DNA from 3 places in the Methylomonas sp. Uni0011 genome. Region 2 is predicted to be linked to each of the others. Evidence: riboswitches for the same ligand, from Rfam matches in the RefSeq annotation. Region 2 holds a riboswitch; each other region holds the start of a gene.

What was found. Region 2 has a riboswitch for cyclic di-GMP ahead of AC0IM9_RS06500 (hypothetical protein). Riboswitches for the same ligand answer to the same signal wherever they lie in the genome.
Region 1: it holds a riboswitch for cyclic di-GMP, as region 2 does, so the genes downstream of both, AC0IM9_RS18100 (hypothetical protein) here and AC0IM9_RS06500 (hypothetical protein) in region 2, are expected to answer to the same signal.
Region 3: it holds a riboswitch for cyclic di-GMP, as region 2 does, so the genes downstream of both, AC0IM9_RS04880 (hypothetical protein) here and AC0IM9_RS06500 (hypothetical protein) in region 2, are expected to answer to the same signal.

The regions. Positions count from the first base shown of each region.
Region 1 covers NZ_JBVVNO010000022.1:39,985-44,194, forward strand. The annotation lists gene AC0IM9_RS18090 (beta propeller repeat protein) at 1-292, opposite strand, end outside; gene AC0IM9_RS18095 (hypothetical protein) at 289-1,077, opposite strand; gene AC0IM9_RS18100 (hypothetical protein) at 1,159-1,989, opposite strand; cyclic di-GMP riboswitch class I at 2,064-2,143, opposite strand; gene recB (exodeoxyribonuclease V subunit beta) at 2,675-4,210, opposite strand, start outside.
Region 2 covers NZ_JBVVNO010000003.1:277,962-282,171, forward strand. The annotation lists gene AC0IM9_RS06490 (non-ribosomal peptide synthetase) at 1-125, shown strand, start outside; gene AC0IM9_RS06495 (ABC transporter permease) at 127-1,134, shown strand; cyclic di-GMP riboswitch class I at 1,462-1,538, shown strand; gene AC0IM9_RS06500 (hypothetical protein) at 1,638-2,396, shown strand; gene AC0IM9_RS06505 (VPLPA-CTERM sorting domain-containing protein) at 2,599-3,384, shown strand; gene AC0IM9_RS06510 (hypothetical protein) at 3,413-3,679, opposite strand; gene AC0IM9_RS06515 (hypothetical protein) at 3,699-4,037, shown strand.
Region 3 covers NZ_JBVVNO010000002.1:465,645-469,854, forward strand. The annotation lists gene AC0IM9_RS04875 (hypothetical protein) at 1-1,596, opposite strand, end outside; cyclic di-GMP riboswitch class I at 2,409-2,485, shown strand; gene AC0IM9_RS04880 (hypothetical protein) at 2,539-3,546, shown strand; gene AC0IM9_RS04885 (cytochrome c peroxidase) at 3,822-4,210, shown strand, end outside.

The sequences.
Region 1 (4,210 bases), on a different contig from region 2:
ACGACGAGTCCACCGAATCGAACTGGCGCCAGGAAACCACCATATTGGCCGGGTCCAGCGGATTGATCGCCAGGCTCGGCTCGTTGGCGGCATCGCCGACGATATTTTTGCCGTCGGCGGTGACATTGACTTGGGTACTGATATAAGCGCCCTGGCTGTATTGATTCGCGATCGCGGACTCCGTCCAGCCGGCGGTCAGCATCGAAGCCGCCAACGCCGTCACCAAGCGCTTCGCCGGGGGCGCGTAACGGCGCGGACAGGTGCTAGCCGCTTGTCCTAGGTCGATTTTCATAACATGTGTCCTCTTGGCTTGCGGCAAAAGCCGAAGCCGGCCAAGCCGGCCGCGAACAACGCGAATGCCGGCGGCAGCGGCACCACCGCGGTTTGCAGATTGAAATTGCCGACAATCGCATCGCGGGTACCGTTCAGGTGGTCGTAGCCCTCTCCCAAACCCAGATCGCCCGACAGACTGAAGCGGCTGGAATCGAGTCCCATCACGACGTTGAACAGGTTGTAAGACTGCGAGCGGAAAGAAACGTGGTTGTACAGGCTCCAGGCCGAGCGGCCGCTAGCAAGGTCGATATTGGCGGCGTCGTATTCCAAGGTGTAATCGCCGGATAAAATGCGATTGAAGTCCGAGCCGGTATCGACCCGAAACCGGAACACCCCGGCCAAGCCGATAGCACCCGTCACCGTGGCCTCGAAATCGGCCGGATCGAAATCGATGGTCGTCGGCTTGCTCCGCCGGTTGGTTAAGTTGGTGACCGAGCTGCCGTTAACGGCAAACGTCAATCCGGTTGCGGGAATCTCCGCCACGCCGGGCACCAGGTGGTCTTCCAAAATTTGGCTATAGCTCCGGCTGCGCGAGGCTTGCGCGTCGAAAAACTCTTCCAGGTACATCGACCGGGCAGGCGTTTCGTCGATATCCACGGCGGCGGCCAACGCGTCGCGATCCAAGTTCACGATCAACGAGCCGCCGGATACCGTGGCGGCCTCCGCCGGGGATAACAACGCCGTGGCCAGCAACATACCCCAGCCGAAGCGGAGCGCCGAAAATCTAGCTAAATGAATACTCATAGTCATGCTGAGGGAAATAATCTCGAAAGGCGGTGCCAGCCAAGCCGAAGCACCCGGGTATGCCCGGGTGCGAAAGCCGGCTTAGGCCGGAATGGCTGTGCGTTTACGGCGAGTGGAGGCCATCACGCCGAACAAACCGCTACCGAACAACCAGACCGCTGCCGGCACCGGAACCGCGGCCGGAGCCGGAGAAATCAGGCTGAAGGTACCGGCGCGGCCGGCTTGGCTGACGCCGTCGCCGCCGAACAGGAAGGCGCTGGTGCTGGCGGAATACCACAGTTCGCCGGTAAACAGCAGTTTGTCGCCGTCGGTGGTGACGCTGATGTTGCGGGTATCGTAGGTGGTGGACGAGAAGCTGACGTTGTTGGTCAGAGCCCAACCGCTGTTGACGCCATTATTGCGAGCGGCGACGTAGCCGAATTGGTAATCGCCGGATAGCAGCGTACCGGTGAAACTGCCGCGACTCATTACCACACCGTTTAGCCCGGCAACACCGCTGGCGGTAAAGGTCGACGAGTTGGTCAACGCGTCCTGACTGCTTCCCCACGTTAACGTGGTCGCTTTGTTGTTGCGGCCGCCGCTACCGAACGGAATGCCGGTACCGGCCAAACTGGACGGGTTGATGTCGAACGACAGCGTCGCAGGCGCCGGGTAGGTATCGTTTGCCACGCCAAGCATTTGCGACACATTCATATTGTCCGCCAACGACTTGTCGAAATAATTGGCGACATAATACGAAGTGATCGCGCCGTCGCCCAAGGTCAAGCCCGACAACAAATCATCGGGATTGTCATAGGAAATTTGGAACACCCCGCCGTTCAGCGTGCCCGCACTTGCCACGTTAGCGATTGCCAGCGCGCCGACAGCCAGGACGCAGCGTAGCCGCAGCGATTTCGATCCGATCTTTTGCATACTTTTTTCCTAAATGAAAGATATAAACGCTATAAGCGGCTTGAACGACTCAAGCCGTCGATGACTCTCGCACGAGAGGCGGCCCGGCTGTCTCGAGCTGGCGAGATCCGCGGCTTTCCGGCTCCACCTTGCGGCGGATGTGGCGAAGTGCTCCCTCCTTGAAAACCGGACGGCTGGACCCCGAACGGCATATTCCTTTAGTGAGCGGCGGTTGCTAACGCACCGGTCGGGCGGGCCACAGCCGCCACCAGAACGCTGGCAAACGCTACAACAGGAGTTCAGCAGATACCATGCCAGTCCTAACAAATAAAACCCGATGCCGATTCAGCAGGCTGGAGCGGGAAGCCGAGCGGCTGAAATATCAGGAACGGCGGGGCCGGACAGGGTGGACGGGAGATTCGAGTCGCGATTGAGAGAATGGATGTCCGCTCCAGCTTGGTCTGATGACGACAAGCCCAAGCGATGAAACGGACGGCGGAAGCTAGGGGATTTAACCCAAACACCCCCTAAGCGGCAAATGGTAACTTATTGTATTGGTTGACTATTTGGTTTGATATCGGCAAATCCCGATACCGGCCTGGGTGATTTAACATATTTAGATTGTCCCTGGCCGGATCGATGCCGCCAAGCCACCACGAGAATAGGCAAAATCGGATTTTTAAATCATAGCAGCGCTGAAAATCGGCTAGGTACCGAAGAACACATCGGCCAGATCGCCAAGCAGACCTTGCTCCGGGCAGTCGGCGAACACACCGCTTGCCGGCCGCTCGGGCTCCATGCCGCGCACGAACAAGTACTTGACGCCGCCGAAATGACGGGCGTAATCGTAGTCCGGCAGGCGTTGGCCCAGGTATGCGTGCAATACCAGACTGTACAGCCAATATTGCAGGCCGTAATTGTGTTCGCGCATGGCCTGCAGCAGGCTGGCCTGGCTATAGTCCGCCAAGGCGTTGGTTTTGTAATCCATTACAAAGTAGCGGCCGCCGTAACAACAGACCAGATCGATGAAGCCGGTCAGATAGCCGCTGATTTGTTTGGCGTCCAGCGCCTGGTAGGCCGGACAGGCGGCCAGGATCCGGTTGATGCGGGCGGTATCCACCCGGCCCGGCATGGACAGGTAAAACGGCATTTCCTTGATGCACTGGGCCGGCGCCAGATTTTTCAGGCAAAACCCCGGATCTTCGCTGAGCGGTGTGGCCGTTACCCGGTACAGCACCTCGCTCAAAATTTGCGGTTGCGCCAACTGCAGACCGTAGCGCAGGCAGGCTTGGGCGCTGGCGCGGCCGATGTCGCGGCGCCCGGCCAAGTCGGCAAACGCCACGGTCTCCAGCAGGCTGTGGATCACGTTGCCGGTGTGGGCGCCGCGCGGCAGTGCTTCATCGCCGGCCGGTTGGCCGTGGCTTTCTTCGGCTTTATCCGCCGGCAGTTCCGGCGTCTGCTCCAGGCTCAGCGCCGCCAACGCGGTGTAGCTGCTCATTTGCCAGATGCTGTGCAGACTGCGGGTTTGGCGGCGATGCGCCAACGCCAGGTCGGCAGCACGGCGGTCGGCGGGCAATTCGGCCGGCTCGCCGGCCGCTTCGGCCGGTAGCAGGCGGTACTCGAATAAATCCGGTTCGGCGCTTGCCAGCTGTTGCAGCACCCGCTGCTGGCCGGCGAAATCGCAGTCGGCGAATTCGAATAAATAGGCCATGGCCGAATCGTTGGCCCGCTCCTTGGTGCGGACGTCGGCCCAATTCAGATAACAACGGTACTTGGCGCGAGTCAACGCGACGTAAAACAAACGCAGGTCCTCGGCCAATTCTTCGAACAAGGCTTGTTCGCGGCGTGCGGCGAATTGTGCCGAACCCAGGTCGGCGACCATCGTCCCGTGTTCGTGGCATTGCACCAAAGCGGTTTCGGTTTTCAGCCGGTCGCTGCGCCGCCATAGATCGGGACAGAACACCAGCGGGTACTCCAGGCCTTTGGAACTGTGCAGCGTGACGATCTTGACCGCGTCCTCGTCGCTTTCCAGCCGCAATTGGCGGTCTTCGCTACTGTCTTGCGCTGATTGCTGAATCGCCCGCCGCAGCCAGTCCAGCGTCTTGTTGATCGCCAGATGCTCGTCGATCGCCGCTTGCTGCAGTCGCTCGGCCAAATGGTGGATATTGGTCAGCACCCGTTCGGCTTGGGGTTGCGCCGACAGGTGTTGTTCGATCCGTTCTCGCCGCAGCAGTTGCTGCAG
Region 2 (4,210 bases):
CCAACGTGGAAGCGGCGATCGCCCAACTGACTCGGCTGAATGTGCCGTTGGCAGGCTTGACGGTCGCCACGCCGAATCTGGAAAACCTGTTTCTTAAATTAACCGGCCACTCATTGAGAAGTTGAGATGAAGCATTTTTTGGCATTGCTAACAGCCCGCAATACCGAATTGATCCGCGACAAAGCCACCTGGGTCTGGAATTTCGTGTTTCCGGTGGTGTTGATCGTCGGCATCGCGGCGATATTCGACGACAAGGATACCGCGCTGTTCAAAGTGGGCGTGGTCGGCGAAGCCAGCTCGCCGATCGCCGCATTCAAGACCACCCAATATTTGCAATTTATAGACTACCCCGAGCTGGATAAGGCGCTAGCCAAACTGCAGCACCACCAGTTGGACATGGTGGTCCGGGGTGGCTCGGAAGACGGTTACTGGATCAACGACAGTGCCGCGCAAGGCTACCTGTTGGAAAAAATCCTATTGGCCGGCGATCAAACTACGACCTGGAAAAAGCAAGTGGTTTCCGGGCGGCAGGTGCGCTACCTCGACTGGGTTTTGCCTGGCATTCTAGCCATCAACATCATGCACAGCAGTCTGTTCGGCGTCGGTTTCACCATCGTCAGATACCGTAAAAACGGCGTGCTTAAACGCTTGAAAGCCTCGCCGGTCAACGCCTTCGAATTCCTGTCGGCGCAAGTCGCCAGCCGGTTGGCGATGTTGATGCTGGCGATTGTGCTGCAATTTGTGGCGATGCACGCCTTGTTCGATTTTTTAGTCCAGGGCGCTTTTGCGCTGTTGGTGCTGATTGCGGTACTCGGTTCGGTAACCCTAATCAGCCTCGGCTTGTTGATGGCGAGCAGGACCAGTAGCGAAGAGTTGGCCTTGGGCATCCTGAACCTGCTGACCTTGCCGATGATTTTGCTGTCCGGGGTCTGGTTTTCGCTGGAAGGCGCGCCGGCGCTGTTGCAGAACCTGACGCTGATTTTCCCGCTGACCCACATGCTGCAAGCCGCGCGGGCCGTGATGATAGACGGCGCCGGTTTGCGCGAAATTGCACCGGCGTTATTGACGCTGGCGGCAATGACGCTGCTGTTTCTGACCAGCGCTGCGCTGCGCTTCAGATGGGTGGAAGAGTAGCACCCGGAATCGCGTCAATTCCGGCGGCGACGCGGGATTTCACGCGGCGATTGCGTGAGATAACTTAGTTTTCGAGGGCCGGCGCCGGATTCGCCGTGCCAAGCCTTGTTATTCAAGGCGAATCAGATTTGGCCTAGTGTTTGCTCGTCGCTAATTGATTCGAAAACCCGACTTTAATCTGCCTTCGCGGCCTTTCCGTTGCAGCGTCGCTACGCCGCAACTCCGCCTGCGTTTTGTGAGGAGATCGTCGGGAGCTCGAGTTATTGGGAGGAATTGCTGGAAGCTCAGGAAGTAATCGTTCGCGGAAGCAGCGATGCCGCAAGGATTGCGGCGCAACGCCACACCCGCCGCGAGGCGGAGCCGGAAAGCCACGGGTCTTGGAACAAGACGGCCGGGTTACCGGCGGGCAAGGTTTGCCGATAGACACGGCGTCGGCCGCGTCGATTTACAAACTTGGAACCCGCCGCATAACTTAACCATCGATAAATCTACAAGGAAAAACCATGTATCTATTTAAAAAACATAGCCACAAATTGGCCTCGGCCGGCGTTCTGGCAATCGGTCTATTCGGCGGACTGTTGACAACAACCGATGCCAACGCGGCTCTTGTTAGCGGCGTGGCGAATTTAACAATCGACAATTCCGCCTTTACTTCGGCTGTACCAGGTGCCGAAGGTTGGTATATCGCTAACTTTTGGGATAAAAACCATAACGCCACGCCGATCACTCTGGATACAACCGGAGGTGTCGCGCTGAGCCAGACCGGAACCTTCAGCGTGTCGTTGGCGGTTAATAGCAATACTTCGACCATCAACTACGGGGCCGCTCGCAAGCAACAAGCCACGACGATGGACGCCGGCAACACCGCGGCCGGGCAAATCGGCTTGAGCGGTGCTTTCCGGATGGAGCCGGCGGCTGGCGGCACCTATCTCAATCCCGCCGATTTCTTTTTGAAAAAAACCGCCGGTCAATGGGACATCTATACCTACAGCAGCGGCTTTGGCCAACCGGCGCTGTTCCGTTTGGTCAATGCCTCGGAATCGGTTAACGCCAACGGCGAGTTATCGCTGAGCGGCGACGTGTATTTCACGGCTCAATCCTTTTCCTGGAACTTGCTGTTGAATGGTAGCCAGTCGGTCAAGCTGGGCACTTTCAGTCTGGCGCCATCGGCAGTGCCGGTACCGGCGGCCGTTTGGCTATTCGGCAGCGGATTGTTGGGGCTATTGGGTTCAGCGCGCGGAAAAATCAGATTGTCCGCCTAAGCCGCCAGCCGGCACCGTCGTCGATCTGCCCGGCAATATCGGCGGTGCCGATCCAATTTATCCCAGCCGCCAGTTACACCGGTTCAAACCCGGCGTCGGATGTAGCGCCGAGCGTTGAACGCTTCCGCCAGCAATGGCGCGATGCGCCTGGGATTTTCAGTTAGGGCCGGTATTGAAATCACCTCTAAAACAAGGAAACAAAATGAAATCTTTAAACGTTGTCGTGATCGCCGCATCGCTGCTCGCGACATCCGCGCACGCCGCCACCGTGTCCGGCGGTTCGTTGATCCTCAACCTGGACCGGAACGCGTTCGCTGCCGGAATCGACTTGGATAACACGCCGGCGCCGTCGATTTATGTAGAAGAGTATTTCGACGCTTCGGCGGCTTCGAAAACATTTGCCCAGTTGCGCGACTCCAACACGCCGGTCGATCTCACGAACTATGCGGCGAACGAAATCTCCGCAATCGGTCTTGAGTTCACCGTCAACGGCGCAAGCGTCGCACCCAATCCGACCAATCGGCACAACAGCCCGACGACTTTTAGCTTCGATCCCAATAACATCGCCGCCACCGCGACCGGAAACATCGGCTTGGCCGGCGGGATGCGTTATCGAGTCGATGTCGATCCACCGACCAACAGAGTCTTAATGGCCGATATGATCCTGGCATATAACCCGGCGGAGCAGCAAAAAACGCCGGAAAGTTCGGCGTGGGTGATCTATAACCAAGTCGGTTTTTCCGCCGTCGCTTTCGAATTGTTCGACGTGACAACGCAGTTAACCGGCAATGTTCTGACCTTGAACGGCAGTTTGGGGTATGGCTGGGGCTTCGATCATCTGGGCGCCGAAGTCGCTAGAGCCGCCAACGCCCGCATCGGCACCTTCAGTTTTCAAACCACGGTAGTCCCGCTGCCTGCCGCGGTCTGGATGTTCCTGAGCGGCGCACTCGGATTGGGCGCGGCCGGCTATCGGAAAAAAGCCGCTTGATGCGGATGTCGATAAACGAACGGCTGGGTTATTCCGAGTCGTTCATCGGCGTTGTTACGGCCTGAGCGTAGCCATCGCCGCGCATGATCTCGATCTTGTCAGCGCCGCCCGCCGCCGTGCACTTGAAGGCGCAGTCGTCCTTGCGCGGTTTGCCGTTGGCTTGGCACCAACGGGCGTAGAGGTTGTTCATCTGCATGGCTACGCGGTCGGCGTGCAGGTCGCGGGTGCAGAAGATGATGACCTTTTGCTCAGGCCCGCCGTTGTCGCACAGTAGTTGGAACAGGTCTTCACACATTTTGGGCGTGCGCAGATTGATGAAGAGTTCGTCGTCGAAGTCCTTGCCGATGTATTCGGCTTTGGTTAAGTCTGCTTCGGTGAGCGGTTTACCGGTTTTGATGTTGCGCGCCGGAGCTGATGATTTCCTCGCGGGTAAACACGCGGGCATCGATGTCGGCCTTGCGCTTGATGATTTCGCAGGCGGCAAGATAGCCGTCCTCCTGCGCCTGTGCCAGCGTGTATTCGTACGCCGGTTCGCCAAAGTATTCGATGTTGTGCGCGGTGATGGCATCGTCTGTGGCGATGGCGGTTTCCAGGTCCTTGGATTTCTTGTCGTGTTTGGGGGGCAGCTTGCGCGGCGCGGCGGTGAGGCTTAACTTAACGGCATTGGTATTTGGGTGGGGACTACCTAATAAATCATTTTATAGATTGATTTTAAAATAAAAAATATCTTTATAAAAAATAACATGTCCCCCCCAAATATGCCCCCAATTTAATTATTCACCTGGGTAAAAAACACCTAAATTCTTGTCGCAGTTATACAGTGTTT
Region 3 (4,210 bases), on a different contig from region 2:
CGGTCGCGAGGTAGTACCGCTCGGCGCAACACTGCCGTCGCTAAAACAGACTTCGTCATAATTCGGGCCGCAGTCGTTTTGTTGGATCTGACCGAAGCCGCCGTCATAGGCCAGCGTCGGGTCGGCCAAATGGTGCAATTGGTCGCGCATTCGTTCCACACCGGTATCGCGGGTCGGATTGGCATTGGTGGTCGAACTGATGCCGCCGGCATTGGAATGGCAGCCGTTACAGTTTGCCGTGGCGCCGAAAATCACCGAGCCGTCGGCCGCTTTCGGATTGTTCTTGGTATTGAACAACATCAGGCCGTTTTGCACCAAAGGCGATTTGAAATACATATTGGCGAGATTCAATTCGCCGCGACGCCCCAATGACAGCATATAGGCTTCCAAGGCGTCGAGTTCGTCTTCGCTGGGTAATCTGAAATCGATGTTTTCGGCCCGGATCAATGTTTTCGGCATGTGCTGCTTGATCGCGCCTTTGGCGAAGTCACGCAAGGAGCCGCCGTCCGGGGCGCCGTCGCCGGACCAGCCTATGGCTTCGGTGTGCCTGCCGGATTGCTGCGCTTCGTCATCGTGGCGTTTGAAGTATTCTTCGTCCTGCGGAAACTCGCCGTTGCCGTAACCAGGATTTACGGCACGCTCGAAGGTGAGGGTATTGGCCATGCCCAACAGATGGGGAGAACTGCGCATCACCGGCGGCCGGTCGAAGCCGTCGGCGTGGGCGACGAACAAGGCAAACTGGCGCATTAGTGCCGGCTTTTCCAGATCGGCCAATTCCGGCCGGGTTTCGGCGACGAACAGCGGGTCGCTTTTCGGTAACTTGGCGATGTAACTCGGGTCGATCGTGTGATTGTTATCCGGCCGGTGGCAGGTGGCGCAGGTACGTCCGTTGCCGCCGAAAGTCTCTTCTGTAAATATTTTTTGGCCGCGGGCTATCAGCTGCGCTAACTGTGGTTCGCTCCCGAAATTGCCGGCTTGAGCGGTCTTCGGCAGTAAGAATTCGAACGGCAGGCGATTCGCGGCGATCTCGCCGCCGGCGGCAGCCAGGTTCGCGCCCGGCCAGTCGTGCTCGGTGAAATAAAGCCGCTGCAGCAGGTTGGGCGAGCCGAACAGCAGGCCGCCGTTTTCGGGAGAGGTTCCGGCTAGGACGATTGCCGCGCCGTCAAGCGTAAAGTTCCGCATTCGCTGCGGGTCGAGTTGCAGCGTCAAACCATGGCGGCCCGCCGCCGGCTCCAGTTGGCCGACGCGCAATCCTTGCCGAGACTGCTTATGATTGTCCAGCAACCAAAGTTCGTATTGGCCGGTTTCCGGTAAACCCGATACCGTTGCCTGCAAGCGCCCGGTGCGCAGATTCAGTTGAAGGTGGCCGGCGGCCGGGCTGAAGCGTGCGGACAATGCCTTGGAATAGCTCAAGCCGATTTGCAAGTTGTCCGGGCTGGAGGATTGTTCGTGAGCATATTTCCAGCGCTGGTACAACCGGCTTAAAACTTCCGGGTCGCCGTGGCCGGTAAATGGCGCTTCCGGGGGTGGCGTCACAATGGTTCCGATGCCGAGCGCAGCCGAGAATGCCAGCGCGCGTTTATAGCGTATTTTCATAATGTTATCCGTCGTTGTTCAGGCCATGCGATTGAGCCGATGGTGTACAAGGCAGCGGTGCGGCTACCTCGGACCGGGCGGTCAATTGATAGTTGCGGATAGCAATAGCCATGCCTTTTTTATATAAATCCTTTATAAATCAAAATTTTGGCGTTTTTTTGTCTGGCGATCGGCTTGCACGGGAAAATCGGCGGTTTGCTATCGACTATCGTTTCCGCGAGTTTTCGAGTGTTAGGCGGCGCGACTGAAAACCTAAGGATTGCGCGGTTTTCGCGGGTGTGGATCTCAGTATCCGATCGTCCGATAGTGGTGGTGCCGGACTTACGCTGTTGCCCGGATGCAGGTGCCGGGTAAATCCAAATTATGTGATATCGCGCACACGCTAAGTGAAATCACACAGTATGTGTGTTTTTTATGCATTTGCAGGCGACTTGCGGTTGGCCAACCGGACTTACACAAACGGTGTCTATGGGTAATTCATTAGTTAAAACAAAGGACTAGAGTATGAGTTGCAGCTTAGGCCTGCCGGGCGCTTAGCCGTCGTTACCCAGCTGTTTTCCGGCTACACCGCGCTACCGATGCCGGATCGGCTGCTAACCGTTTTTTGCTGTGAATGTTTAATAAGTTAATGAATTTAATTAGGTATTAGTGTTGATTTGTCGTGCTGGCCAAGGCGTTGCCGCAGACGGCCAATACTGCGGCAAAATCCGCAAGCCTTGGCTGGATTTATTGTAACTTATTGAAAATTAATTAAAAAAAATAGGTACAAATTGTGCTTTCTCATTCGAGTGATAACGGAAGCGATATCACCTCCGGGAAAAAGCCGAACCTGCCGCGAGGAGGAGACGGAAATTCAGGGGTCTCACGGCGAGACGGCCTGACTGCCCTGGACTAGGCAATTATGCAATTTCTTCACTTCGAATCAGTTATTGAGGCATCAATATGATAGGCATTAATCAACAGAGCTTACGCCGCGCAATTCTGGCTGCGCTCGGCGCCAGCGTTATGGCCGCTTATTCCGGACAGGCCGCCGCTATTAGTCCGGCCAGTCTGGGTGTTATCGACGCCGGCGACAGCGCTAGCTTATCCGGCAAGGCGCCGAAAAGGGCTTGGGCTGACTACGGTACCGGTTTTAACTACGGTTGGACCCATACGCCACCCTTCAGGATTTTTCAAGTCGGCGATGATGCCGACGTCGCCGCGGGTACTCGATTCGATGTCACGGTCAATCTGAAACAAAACGGCGGCACGGCGCCGATGAACTATCCGGGATTTTCGATCTGGACCAGTGGAACCGCGCCCATGGTTACCGGTGCCGCCGACGGCAGCGGTTACGGACATGCCTGGAGTCAGGTGCGCGGGCCTTACGATGGCGGTGTCGCCGGTTACGTCGCGCCTCCCGGCCTGGGCGGCACGGGATTGTTGGGTGTGCCCGGCGCCGATTTGACTCAGGGCAGCAACGGCTGGCTGGGTGAAGGCGGCGGCGGAAACATAGTGCGCGGCCATGACGGATGGATCGGTTATGCCAATGCCGGCTACTCCTTCACTAACGGCGATGGCGATAAGATTCAAGGTCTGCTCGCGGGTGCCACCAACCCCGGAAATGTCGGTCAATACGGCGGTGGTGCCAGCGATCCGCTGAATGGTACGGCACTGACCAACGTCAACCAAGATTCACCCTACGTCTACACCGGTTTCGCGACCCTGAGTGCCGGCGAGGCGATGTTGACCCTACAGGGCTTGAAAGCCGGTTATTACTTGATCGGCTGGGCGGGTAGTTGCCCGGATGATAATGCCAATGGTCAAAATTGCGGAATCGGTGCAGGCCAAAACTATATGTTGACTATCAACAATACCGGAGTCAGTGCGGTGCCGTTGCCCGGAGCTGTCTGGATGTTCGGTTCGGCTCTATTGGGTTTTACCGCGCTGGGTCGAAAAAAACCGGTCTAGCTTATAGCGCCAGCCTATCCGCTTTGCCGAATGGGGCGTGCTCGGGTAACAAGGTCCAAATGCCTTGTGTCCGATGTTGCCCCGATTAGCTGGCGCTCACAATAATTTAGTGGTCGGTTCCCGGGGTGGTCTAGGTTGGGGCCGGCCCTGATTTCTTTGGTTTCGACTGAACGGATGCAATCGAAGGCATGCGCAGGTTCAGTCTTTATCCGACTCCCAGACCGGGGCCAAAGCAGATGCGGCGCCGGGTGAATAGCGGGTTTTACGAGGCAGGTATGAAGGTATTTCCGAGAATCTTTTTAATAGCGATCGCTTCACTGGCGGCGCTGCCGGTGGCGGCCCACGGACCGGTTCCGGTATCGTTACAGCGGGTACCGGTGCCGCCGGTGCCAGGTTTGTTGGACGGTTCCAGCCCGATCGTGGTGAATAAGGCGGCAGCGATTGCGTTGGGCAAGGCCTTATTTTGGGATATGAACGTCGGTAGCGACGGCATGGCCTGCGGGTCCTGCCATTTTCACGCCGGGGCCGACGCCCGGGTCAAAAATCAGCTGAATCCCGGCGCCAAGAGCAGCAAAGCCAGCGGGCAGACGTTCGATACGTTGGCGTCGGGCGGCGGTGGCCCCAATCATACCTTGCGTTCGCAAGACTTTCCGTTGCACCGGCT